One region of the Streptomyces sp. NPDC036815 genome, then DNA from elsewhere that is predicted to be linked to it. Evidence: riboswitches for the same ligand, from Rfam matches in the RefSeq annotation. Region 1 holds a riboswitch; each other region holds the start of a gene.
What was found. A riboswitch is a leader RNA that binds a small molecule or an ion and turns the genes downstream of it on or off. The one in region 1 is predicted to bind S-adenosylmethionine.
Positions count from the first base shown of each region.

Region 2: it holds a riboswitch for S-adenosylmethionine, as region 1 does, so the genes downstream of both, ACZ69I_RS04075 (aminotransferase class V-fold PLP-dependent enzyme) here and ACZ69I_RS16255 (SDR family NAD(P)-dependent oxidoreductase) in region 1, are expected to answer to the same signal.
Region 3: it holds a riboswitch for S-adenosylmethionine, as region 1 does, so the genes downstream of both, thrC (threonine synthase) here and ACZ69I_RS16255 (SDR family NAD(P)-dependent oxidoreductase) in region 1, are expected to answer to the same signal.

Region 1 covers NZ_JBVJPW010000006.1:344,957-348,795, reverse strand. The annotation lists gene ACZ69I_RS16260 (radical SAM protein) at 1-1,297, shown strand, start outside; SAM riboswitch class IV at 1,375-1,484, shown strand; gene ACZ69I_RS16255 (SDR family NAD(P)-dependent oxidoreductase) at 1,952-2,686, shown strand; gene ACZ69I_RS16250 (GNAT family N-acetyltransferase) at 2,730-3,284, shown strand; gene ACZ69I_RS16245 (amino acid permease) at 3,320-3,839, opposite strand, start outside.
Region 2 covers NZ_JBVJPW010000001.1:918,769-922,607, forward strand. The annotation lists gene qcrB (cytochrome bc1 complex cytochrome b subunit) at 1-161, shown strand, start outside; gene trpD (anthranilate phosphoribosyltransferase) at 300-1,364, shown strand; SAM riboswitch class IV at 1,449-1,566, shown strand; gene ACZ69I_RS04075 (aminotransferase class V-fold PLP-dependent enzyme) at 1,755-3,176, shown strand; gene ACZ69I_RS04080 (Lrp/AsnC family transcriptional regulator) at 3,208-3,489, opposite strand; gene ACZ69I_RS04085 (rhomboid family intramembrane serine protease) at 3,486-3,839, opposite strand, start outside.
Region 3 covers NZ_JBVJPW010000002.1:386,863-390,701, forward strand. The annotation lists gene ACZ69I_RS07965 (MoaD/ThiS family protein) at 380-655, opposite strand; gene thrC (threonine synthase) at 741-2,036, opposite strand; SAM riboswitch class I at 2,054-2,224, opposite strand; gene ACZ69I_RS07975 (glucosyl-3-phosphoglycerate synthase) at 2,362-3,306, shown strand; gene ACZ69I_RS07980 (hypothetical protein) at 3,345-3,584, shown strand; gene ACZ69I_RS07985 (alpha,alpha-trehalose-phosphate synthase (UDP-forming)) at 3,649-3,839, shown strand, end outside.

The DNA of each region.
Region 1 (3,839 bases):
CGTGCCGCGGGAAGCCGTCATCAAGGAGGATCTGCTGCGCGGCGGCATCGCCTTCGACGAGTCGGCGCTCAGCGACAACGAGGGCGGTGACGTCAAGCCGAAGTCGTACTTCATCTTCTCCTTCGACCACGGCACGCTCCCCGAGCTCGGCGCCGCCGCGCTGCGCCGCCCCCCGGAGGAGATCGTCCTCACCGGCGGCCCCTACGGGCTGCGCCGCACCGTCGTGTCGGTCCGCGTGAACCCGGCGTCGCCCTACCGCGTGGCCGCCGACGACAACGGCGTCCTCGGCCTCTACCTGGACGGCGTCCGCATCTCCGACGTGGGCCTGCCGCCGATGCCGGACTACTACCGGCACACCTTGGAGAACGGGAAGTCCGTGATGGAGGTGGCGCCCACCATCCAGTGGGGCTACCTGATCTACCTGACGGTCTTCCGGGTCTGCCAGTACTTCGGCGCCAAGGAGGAGTGCCAGTACTGCGACATCAACCACAACTGGCGCCAGCACAAGGCCGCGGGCCGCCCCTACACCGGCGTGAAGCCCGTGGAGGAAGTCCTTGAGGCGCTCGCGATCATCGACAAGTACGACACCGCGAAGTCCTCCACCGCCTACACCCTCACCGGCGGCGCCATCACCTCGCAGATCGGCGGCAAGGACGAGGCGGACTTCTACGGCCAGTACGCGAAGGCCATCGAGGAGCGCTTCCCCGGCCGCTGGATCGGCAAGGTCGTCGCCCAGGCGCTGCCCAAGGCGGACGTGCAGCGCTTCCACGACTACGGCGTGCGGATCTACCACCCGAACTACGAGGTGTGGGACCCGTACCTGTTCGAGCGCTACTGCCCCGGCAAGGAGCGCTACGTGGGCCGTGACGAGTGGCACCGCCGCATCCTGGACTCCGCCGACGTCTTCGGGCCGCGCAACGTCATCCCGAACTTCGTGGCGGGCGTCGAGATGGCCGAGCCGTTCGGCTTCAAGACCGTCGACGAGGCCATCGACTCCACCGTCGAGGGGCTGCAGTACTTCATGTCGCGCGGCATCACGCCCCGCTTCACCACCTGGTGCCCGGAGCCGACGACCCCGCTCGGCAAGGCGAACCCGCAGGGCGCGCCGCTGGAGTACCACGTGCGTCTCCTCGAGGCGTACCGCGCGACGATGGAGGCCAACGGCCTGACGTCGCCGCCCGGTTACGGCCCGGCGGGCCCCGGCAACGCGGTCTTCTCGGTGAGTTCGTTCATGGACAGCCTCCCCGCGGAGAAGGCCGCTCCGGAGGACGCCATCGCCCCCGCCACGGCCCAGTAGCCGCGTCCGGAGGCCTGCCCGGGAGCCGGGAGGAATCCCCGGGCAGGCCTCCGCGAGACCGTGTTACGGTCGGGACGGGTCACGAGTTCCAGCGTCAAGCCCCGGCTCGCTGGACGGCACCCCGCTCCGTCGCGGGTGCCCCGGGTGACGACCCGCCCCGTGCGACGTGCGCGGGGAACGGCGGATCACCGGGGTCGACGACACCGGGGTCCACGACTCCGGAGGCGCTCCATGACGCACTCGCACCCCACCCCGACCCCTCCCGCGCGGCACCGGATTCCGGCGCCCCACGGCACGGCCGTCCCCGGTCGGGAGGTCGACGTCCTGCTCTCCTCGTACGACGTACGCGACGACGGCCTGATCCCGCTCCACGTGCTCGGCCCGACCCTCGGCGCCCCGGCCCGCGCTGCGCACCGCCGACCCGGAGTGGCTGCGGGCCCAGCTGCGCGCCCACCCCGGCGTCGTCCAGTGGGAGCCGGGCCGCAATCTTTTGCGGCTGCGGCGCGGTACGGGCCGCGCCACCCTGATCCACCTCGCCCCGCCCTCCCGGCCGGTGAAGATCACCGCTTCGTAGGATGACGGCGTGATCCGGACGCGGGCGATCCCCGCGTCCGGGCGGCGCGACAGTCAGCCACCCAGAGCCGGAGGTCCCCCGTGCAGCACCACCCCGTCACCGTCGTCACCGGCGGCAGCCGCGGTATCGGCGCCGCTGTCTGCGCCCGTCTCGCCGAGGACGGCCACGACGTGGCCATCGGCTACCGCGCGAACGCGACAGCCGCCGAGGAGGTCGCTGCGACGGTCCGCGCGGCCGGCCGCCGCTGCGTCGCCGTACAGGTCGACACCGCCGACGAGGCCGACGTCGACCGTCTCTTCGACACCGCCGCGGCCGAGCTCGGCCCGGTCACCGGACTGGTCAACAACGCCGGTGTGGGCGGCCCCGTGGGCCCCCTCGCCGACGCCGACGCCGAGGGCATGCGCCGGGCCCTCGACGTGAACGTCCTCGGCTATCTGCTCTGCGCCCGGCGCGCGGTGCGGGACATGAAGGCCCGCGGCGGTGGTGCGATCGTGAACATCTCGTCCGCCGCGGCCACCCTCGGAGCTCCCGGCGAGTACGTCCACTACGCGGCAGCCAAAGGCGCCGTCGACACGATGACGGTCGGCCTGTCCAAGGAGGTCGCGGGGGACGGCATCCGCGTCAACGCCGTTGCCCCCGGCGTCATCTGGACCGAGTTCCACGCCGACCCCGAACGCCCCGCGAAGCTCGCGGCGGGCATCCCCCTGGGTCGCTCCGGCCGGCCCTCGGAGGTGGCGGCGGCCGTCGCGTGGCTGCTCTCGGACGACGCCTCGTACGCGAGCGGCACGGTGCTGCGGGTGGCGGGCGGCCGCTGACCTCGCCCGACGGGGGCGGGCCGAACTCTCGTACGCTGCGGGCATGATCACTGGTTCCGCCGCCCTCGCGCAGGGCGTCCTCATCCGGCCCCTCACGCTCGACGACGCGGCGGGACTCGCCAGGGCCCGCCGCCGCAACCGTGCTCATCTCAGCCCCTGGGAGCCGGTGCGACCTGCCTCCTTCGACACCACGGCGGGGCAGGCGGAGCGGATCGGGAGCCAGTTGGAGGAGTGCCGGGCGGGCCGGGCCGCGCACTGGGTCCTGGAGAGCGGCGGGGAGATCGTCGGCCATACCGAGCTGACGAACGTCGTGCTGGGCCCGGCGCGCAGGGGCAGCCTCGGCTACTGGATCGACGCGGAGCACGTGGGCCGCGGCCTCGCCTCCGCCGCCGTGCGGCACGTCTGCGCGGCGGCGGACGGCGAGTTCGGCCTGCACCGGGTGGAGGCGTGCACCCTCCTCGACAACACGGCGTCGCAGCGCGTGCTGGCGAAGTGCGGTTTCGTGGAGTACGGGATGGCGCCGGGCTACCTGCACATCAACGGCGCCTGGCGCGACCACCGCCTCTTCCACAACATCCTCAACGACCGGCCGGCGTAGGGAGGTTAGGGACCGGGTCGACCGGGCCCGGTTCCTCAGACGATGTTCTCCGCGACCTCCGCCTGCTCCCGGTCGGAGCCGTACGCCTGCGGCGTGCTGTACGAGCGGCGTGCCATGAACCACCACACGGTGGCCAGGAGCAGGACCACGACGAGGGCGACCGAGGCGTAGTTCATCGAGTCGACCGTCACCGGCGAGGCCTGCGGCAGGCAGAAGAGGACCGTCACGAACGCCACCCAGATCACCGCGATCCAGCCGACCGGCTTGCTCCAGCGGCCCAGGTTCCAGGGCCCGGGCCGGAAGCGGTCGCCCGCGCGCAGGCGCAGGAAGATCGGGATGGCGTACGCGGGGGTGATGCCGATGACGTTGATGGCGGTCACCGCCGTGTACGCGGTCGCCGAGTACAGGGAGGGCAGCGCGATGACCGCGGCCAGGCCCACCGACAGCCACACCGCGGGCACCGGCACCTGGGTGCGGGAGCTGACCTTGCGCCAGATCGCCGAGCCGGGGAGGGCGTTGTCGCGGCTGAACGCGAACACCATGCGGCTGGCCGCG
Region 2 (3,839 bases), on a different contig from region 1:
TCGGCCCCTCGGTCGACGAGAACGGTGTCGAGCGCAAGCTGTCGGGCTCGCAGAAGCTCCGGGCGAAGCTCTCCAAGGGCTACTACGGGGAGCACAACCAGATCCCCAAGCCCACCGCCGACGAGTACAAGGAGATCACGAGCGGCCACGGCCACCACTGATCAACCGCGAGTCGCCACGGCACGAGCCCCGTCCATTGCATGGACGGGGCTCTTTGCCGTCCCTGCGGCTGGATAGGGTGGTCTCACCCCGAATGACCGGGGTGAGACCACACGGACAGACGAAGACCAGGAGCGGCTATGAACGCTGTGACCCCCGCAGGAGGCGACACCGCGGCGGCCCGTTCCTGGCCCGACGTGCTGAACGGCCTGCTCGACGGGCGGGACCAGAGCGCCGACGACACGGCGTGGGCCATGGACCGCATCATGCGGGGCGAGGCCACCGACGCGCAGATCGCGGGCTTCGTGATCGCGCTGCGGGCCAAGGGCGAGACGGTCGAGGAGATCTCCGGCCTGGTCCGCGCCATGTACGCGCACGCCAACGTCATCGAGGTGCCCGGCCCGACCGTCGACATCGTGGGCACCGGCGGCGACGGGGCCAAGACCGTCAACATCTCCACCATGTCCGCGATCGTCGTCGCGGGAGCGGGCGCGAAGGTCGTCAAGCACGGCAACCGCGCCGCCTCCAGCGCGTCCGGCGCCTCCGACGTCCTCGAGAAGCTCGGCGTCAACCTCGACCTCTCGCCCCGGCGGGTGGTCGAGGTCGCCGAGGAGGCCGGCATCACGTTCTGCTTCGCCGTGAAGTTCCACCCGGCGCTGCGGCACGCGGGCGCCGCGCGCAGCCAGCTGGGGATCAGGACCGTCTTCAACCTCCTCGGTCCGCTCACCAACCCGGCGAAGGTGCGGGCCCAGGCGGTCGGCGTCGCCGACCCCCGGATGGCGCCCATCGTCGCCGGGGTGTTCGCCGAGCGCGGGCACTCCTCGCTCGTCTTCCGCGGCGACGACGGGCTCGACGAACTGACGACCACCTCGACCTCCCGGGTCTGGGTGGTGCGGGACGGCGCCGTGCGCGAGGAGGCCTTCGACCCCCGCGAGGTGGGGATCGGCCTGGTGCCGGTCGAGGCGCTGCGGGGCGCCGACGCCTCGTACAACGCGGAGGTGGCGCTGCGGCTGCTCGACGGCGAGAGCGGGCCGGTGCGGGACGCGGTGCTGCTCAACTCCGCGGCGGCGCTGGTCGCCCTCTCGCCGACCGGTGAGCCGCTCGTGGAGCAGATCCGGGCCGGGATGGCGAAGGCGGCGCAGGCGATCGACTCGGGCGCCGCGAAGCGGGCCCTGGAGCGCTGGGTGGCGGCCAGCAACCGCTGAGACGCCCCCCGTGTGACGTACGGCGCAGTCCGGATTCTGGACTGCGCGTTGCGCGTCGAAGATCGTGTGGCAGGATGCTGCACAGGTCATGAGTGACAGCGACTACGGCCCCGGCCCGCTGTCCGGCAACCCTCCGTCCGTGGCGGGGTGCCCCGGGTGAAGACCAGGTCGTACGCAGCAAGGCGTATGGCAAGCGCGGACCCCTGGACATCGGTGAATGTCCGCCCCTGGGGTCCTGGTCCTCAAGGGAGCAGTCTCGTGAGCAAGCGAATGTGCTAGGGCCTCCGGCCCCTTTCCGCGCACCCTTTTCTCTTCATCACTGCGCCGCCGTACCCCTCTGCCGTACGCGCTCTTCGCAGTGAACTCACTTGCCTCTTACGGGAGTTCGCCATGTCTGTTTCCGCCGTTGCCGCCGACTCGTCCGTCTGCGCCCCGCTGGCCGTCCTCGGCAGGGACGTCACCGTTCCGCTGGTCACCGGCGGCGAGGTGACCTACGCCGCGCTCGACTACGCGGCGAGCGCGCCCGCCCTGCAGCGGGTGTGGGACGACGTGGCCGCGTACGCCCCGTACTACGGCAGCGTGCACCGCGGGGCCGGCTACCTCTCGCAGCTGTCCACCGACCTCTTCGAGAACTCCCGCACGACCGTCGCCGAGTTCCTCGGCTGCCGCGAGGGCGACCAGGTCGTCTTCACCCGGTCCACCACCGACTCGCTGAACCTGCTCGCCGCCGCCCTGCCCGCCGGTTGCGAGGTCTTCGTCTTCGAGACCGAGCACCACGCCTCGCTGCTGCCGTGGCGGGACGCCCGCGTCACCTACCTCGACGCGCCGCGCACCCCCGACGAGGCCGTGCACACCCTGGAGCGCGCCCTCGCCGACCGCGACCCTTCCCCAAGCTCTCAGCTTCGTTCGAGCAGGGGAGGCCCCAATGGGCCCGCCCTGGTGTGCGTGACCGGCGCCTCCAACGTCACCGGCGAGCTCTGGCCCGTGCGTGAACTGGCCGCCGCCGCGCACGCCCACGGTGCCCGGATCGTGCTCGACGCCGCCCAGCTCGCGCCCCACCACCCCGTCTCCATCGACGAGTTGGACGTCGACTGGGTCGCGTTCTCCGGCCACAAGCTGTACGCGCCCTTCGGCTCGGGCGTCCTCGCGGGCCGCTCCGACTGGCTGCGCGCCGCCGAGCCCTACCTCGCGGGCGGCGGCGCCTCGCGGAAGGTGGCGCGACGCCCCAAGGAGGCAGGCGGCGGCGTGGACGTGGAGTGGCACGACACCGCGGCCCGCCACGAGGCCGGTTCGCCCAACGTCATCGGCGTCTACTCCATCGCCTCCGCCTGCAAGGCGCTCACCGACGCGGGCTTCGACGAGCTCGTCGCCCGTGAGCAGCACCTGATCGCGAAGGTGCGCGAGGGCCTCGCCGAGGTACCGGCCGTGCGGGTGCTCTCGCTGTTCGGGGACGACGCGCCGCGCGTGGGCGTCATCTCCTTCGTCGTCGACGGCTGGAACAGCTCGCACTTCGCCGCCGCGCTCTCCGCCGAGTACGGGATCGGCGTACGGGACGGCCTGTTCTGCGCCCACCCGCTGGTGCGCACCCTGCTCGGCGGCGAGTCCGACGAGCCCGGCGAGTGCGGTGCCCCCGAGGCCGCGCCCGGCGAGAAGTCGCTGAACGCCATTCGGGTGAGCTTCGGCGCGGGCACCCCCGACGAGCACGTCGAGCGCTTCGTGCGCGCGGTCAAGGAGCTGGTGGCGGACGGCGCCCGGTGGAACTACCGCACCGAGGACGGGCGTTGCGTGCCGGACACCGGCGCGGCCGCCTGACCGGACGGGCGCGGGCGGGCGCGGACGGCGCCTAGGAGTCGAGGCCGATCGCGAAGGCCGCTTCCAGGTCGTGCTGCGAGTACGTACGGAACGCCACGTGGGTGTCGGTCCCCTCGACGCCGGGGATCTTGCTGATCCGGCCGGGGATGACGTCCGCCAGGTCGTCGTGGCGCGGCACCCGCACCATCGCGATCAGGTCGTACGTACCGGTCACGGAGAAGACCTCACTGACGGAGTCCAGCGCGGCGATCGACTCGGCGATCTCCGGAATCCGGTCCACGCTGGTCTTGATGAGCACGATCGCGGTGATCACGGCTGGCTGTCTCCCTCGGTGGCCGGTGCACTGCCTTTCACATGCACTCTAGTCCTCCGGGCCACCCACCCCCACGCGACGAGGAACCCGAGCGAGAAGCCCACGAGATGCGCCAGATAGGCGACTCCCGTGCCGTTGCCGCCCTGCCCCGCGGCCAGCCACTGCAGCGTCACCCAGAACGGCAGCACCACCCACGCCGGAAAGCGCAGCGGCAGGAAGAAGAGGAACGGGAAGAGGCTGGTGACCCGCGCGCGTGGGAAGAGATAGAGGCAGGCACCGAGGACGGCGGAGATCGCCCCCGACGCTCCCACGAGCGTCTGGTCGGAGCCCGCGTGCGCGGCCGCGTAGGC
Region 3 (3,839 bases), on a different contig from region 1:
TCGCGGACCCGGGTCAGACCTCACCGCCCACTGCTGGGGGTGTGCGCCGGAACGCGTCGACCGCCGCTGAATGTATCTGTCCAACTGCCGTCTGCAACAGGTCAATCGGACGAGAATTCTGGGCACGCCCGATCGGTAATATGCGGAGAATTCGCCACGATTCAGGGCAAGACGGGCCAGGCAAAAGCCACATAAGGTTCAAATGGGCAGCGCGCTTTGGCTACTTCTTGTCGACTCCGGGCCGACTTCGTATATGCGCTCGGCATTAACGGCGAAGCACTCTTCCCAACTGTACCGCGCTCAACCATGCAGAATTGCCCCCTCCGTTTCGCGAACGGAGAGGGCAATTCGGGTTAAGCAGGGTTCTTGCGGAAAAGGATCAGCCGCCGGCGACGGCCGGAATGATCGAGACACCCGCGCCGTCCGGGGTCGCCGTCTCCAGGCCCTGCTCGAAGCGGACGTCGTCGTCGTTGACGTACACGTTCACGAAGCGGCGCAGCTTGCCCTGGTCGTCCAGGACGCGGGCGGCGATGCCCGTGTGGTTCTTCTCCAGATCGGCGATGACCTCACCGAGGTTCGCCCCCTCGGCGACGACCTCGGCCTTGCCGCCGGTGTAGGTGCGGAGAATGGTGGGGATGCGGACGTTGACACTCATGGGTTCACCTCGGGGGTACGGGCCCCGGCAGGGGCGCGGGGAACTGCGCGACCAGCCACGGCCGGTCCGCAGCGGAACAAGAAGCTCAGCCGGCCAGACCCGCGGAGCGGAACGCGTCGAGGCTCGGCTTGATCGTCGCCGTCGCCTGAGACCTCTCGGCAACCGCGTCAAGCGTCTTGAGCCCGTCCCCGGTGTTCAACACCACCGTGGTGAGCGAGGGATCGATGAGCCCCGCCTCGACCAGCTTCCGCGTGACGCCCACCGTCACACCGCCGGCGGTCTCCGCGAAGATCCCCTCACTCCGAGCGAGCAGCTCGATCGCGTCGACGACCTGCTCGTCGTTCACGTCCTCCACCGCACCGCCCGTGCGACGCGCGATGTCCAGGACGTACGGCCCGTCGGCCGGGTTGCCGATGGCCAGCGACTTGGCGATCGTGTTCGGCTTCTGGGGGCGTACGACGTCGTGCCCGGCCTTGAAGGCCGCAGACACCGGGGAGCACCCCTCCGCCTGGGCGCCGAAGATCTTGTACGGCTTGTCCTCGACGAGGCCCAGCGCGATGAGCTCCTTCAGCCCCTTGTCGATCTTCGTGAGCTGCGATCCGGAGGCGATCGGGATGACCAGCTGGTCGGGGAGGACCCACCCCAACTGCTCGCAGATCTCGTACGCGAGGGTCTTGGAGCCCTCGCCGTAGTACGGCCGCAGGTTGACGTTGACGAAGCCCCAGCCCTCGCCCAGCGGGTCGCCGATGAGCTCGGAGCAGAAGCGGTTCACGTCGTCGTAGTTGCCCTCGATGCCGACGAGCTCGCCGCCGTACACCGCGGCCATGACGACCTTGCCCTGCTCCAGGTCGTGCGGGATGAACACGCAGGAGCGGAAGCCGGCGCGGGCCGCGGCGGCGCCGACGGCGCCCGCGAGGTTGCCGGTGGAGGAGCAGGAGAGGGTGGTGAAGCCGAAGGCGCGCGCGGCTTCGAGCGCCTGCGCGACGACCCGGTCCTTGAAGGAGTGCGTGGGGTTGCCGGAGTCGTCCTTGACGAACAACTTGCCCTGTTGGACGCCGATTTCCCTGGCGAGGTTGTCGGCCTTGACGAGCTGGGTCCAGCCGGGGTTCAGGTTCGGCTTGTCGGCGACGTCGGCGGGGACGGGCAGGAGCGGGGCGTAACGCCAGATGTTGGCGGGGCCGGCCTCGATCTGCTTGCGCAGGGATTCCGGGTCGCCGAGCGGCAGGTCGTACGCGACTTCGAGGGGGCCGAAACACTCGACGCACGCGAAGATCGGACCGAGCGGGAACTTCGTGCCGCACTCTCGGCAGGAGAGACCCGATGCGGGGCCGAGGTCTACGGAAGAGGTGGTGCTTTCGGTGGCGACAGTCTGCACAGCCATGGAGGCGAGGCCCTTTCTCCTCATCTTCCTCGCGACGCATCTCGCCGCGAGACGGAATTGGCACCTTCCCGGGCCCGGAGCCTCGCGGCGCTGATCGCGCACACGGTGACACTCGCGTCTCGCGACGCGCGGCTGGGTGGTTGCCGGGGCTTCAACGGGCCGTATCCCTCTGCCCCTCTGGATGAGCGGTATTCGATTGTGTGACGCCCGGGGACCCCCGACATGCGTGGGTCACCGGCGTTGTTCAAGACTGTAACCGAAGCCCCGGACCCTTGAGATAGTCGTCCGAACCGCGAGATGGATCACATATGGGAGGACCGCGACCGTGCTGGAAGAGGCCGAGCACTGGCTGAGCAGGCGTTCCTGGTCCGTCGCCGACCGCCCGCTGGACCTTCTGGCCGCCGCCAAACGCGCGTCCGGCACCTCGGTGAGCGTCGTACTGCCCGCGCTCGACGAGGAGGGGACGGTCGGCGACATCGTCGCCGAGATACGCCGCGCGCTGATGGAGGAGGTCCCGCTGGTCGACGAGCTGGTGGTGATCGACTCCGGCTCCACGGACCGTACGGCCGAGGTCGCGGCGGCGGCGGGCGCCAAGGTCGTCCACCGGGACGAGATCCTGCCGCGCCTGGCGCCGGTGCCCGGCAAGGGCGAGGTGCTGTGGCGGTCGCTGCTGGTGACGGGCGGGGACATCGTCGCGTTCGTCGACGCGGACCTGCGGGAGTTCTCCGCGGACTTCGTCTCGGGCATCGTGGGCCCGCTGCTCACCGACCCGGACGTGGCCTTCGTGAAGGCGATGTACGACCGGCCGCTCGGTGCGGCGGCGGGCCAGGGCGGCCGGGTGACGGAGCTGATGGCGCGCCCGCTCCTGAACATGCACTGGCCGCGCCTCGCGGGGTTCGTCCAGCCGCTGGGCGGCGAGTACGCGGCGCGCAGGTCGCTCCTCGAACGGCTGCCGTTCCCCGTCGGGTACGGCGTGGAGCTCGGACTGCTCGTCGACGCGCTGCACACCGTGGGCCTGGACGCGCTCGCGCAGGTCGACGTGGGGGTGCGCAGGCACCGGCACCAGGACGGGCAGGCCCTCGGGCGGATGGCGGCGGCGATCTACCGGACGGCGCAGCTGCGGCTCGCGCGCGGCCATCTCCTGCGGCCCGAACTGACGCAGTTCGAGCGGGGCGGGCAGGGGTTCGTGCCGCGGACGTACGCGGTCGACACGGAGGAGCGGCCGCCGATGACGGATATCGCCGAGTATGCGCGCCGTCGCGTGGCGTAACCTCCGCCGATGATGTGCTTTGCCTACATTGCCCCACTATGTGGATCGGAACGGTGTGGCGCAGAACTGTGCGGGTCGGCGGGGCCGGGCAGGCCAGGAGATTCCTACGGCGGGCCGGTGCGGTGAGCCTCGTCCCCGCCACGCTCGCGGCGGGCGCGCCCGCCGGACGGCTCGCCACGACCGGCGACTCCCGGGCCCTGCTGTACGGCGGGATCGCGGTCGCGCTGTGCGTCGTGGGCGTGCTGCTGCTGGCCGCGGGGCGCGGGCGCGGGGACTGAGCGGCCGGGGACCGAACAGGGGTCGTACGTTTGCCCGTACCCGGGACGGGCTACGTTCTGCCACATGGTCTCCGAGTCCGCATCGTCAGCAGCGCAGGTACTGGTCGCCTCCAACCGCGGCCCCGTCTCGTACACCGTGGGAGAGGACGGGGAGCTGACCGCCAGGCGCGGCGGCGGCGGCCTGGTCTCCGGGCTCAGCGCCATCGGTGACGAGGCGGACGCCCTGTGGGTGTGCGCGGCGCTCGGCGACGGGGA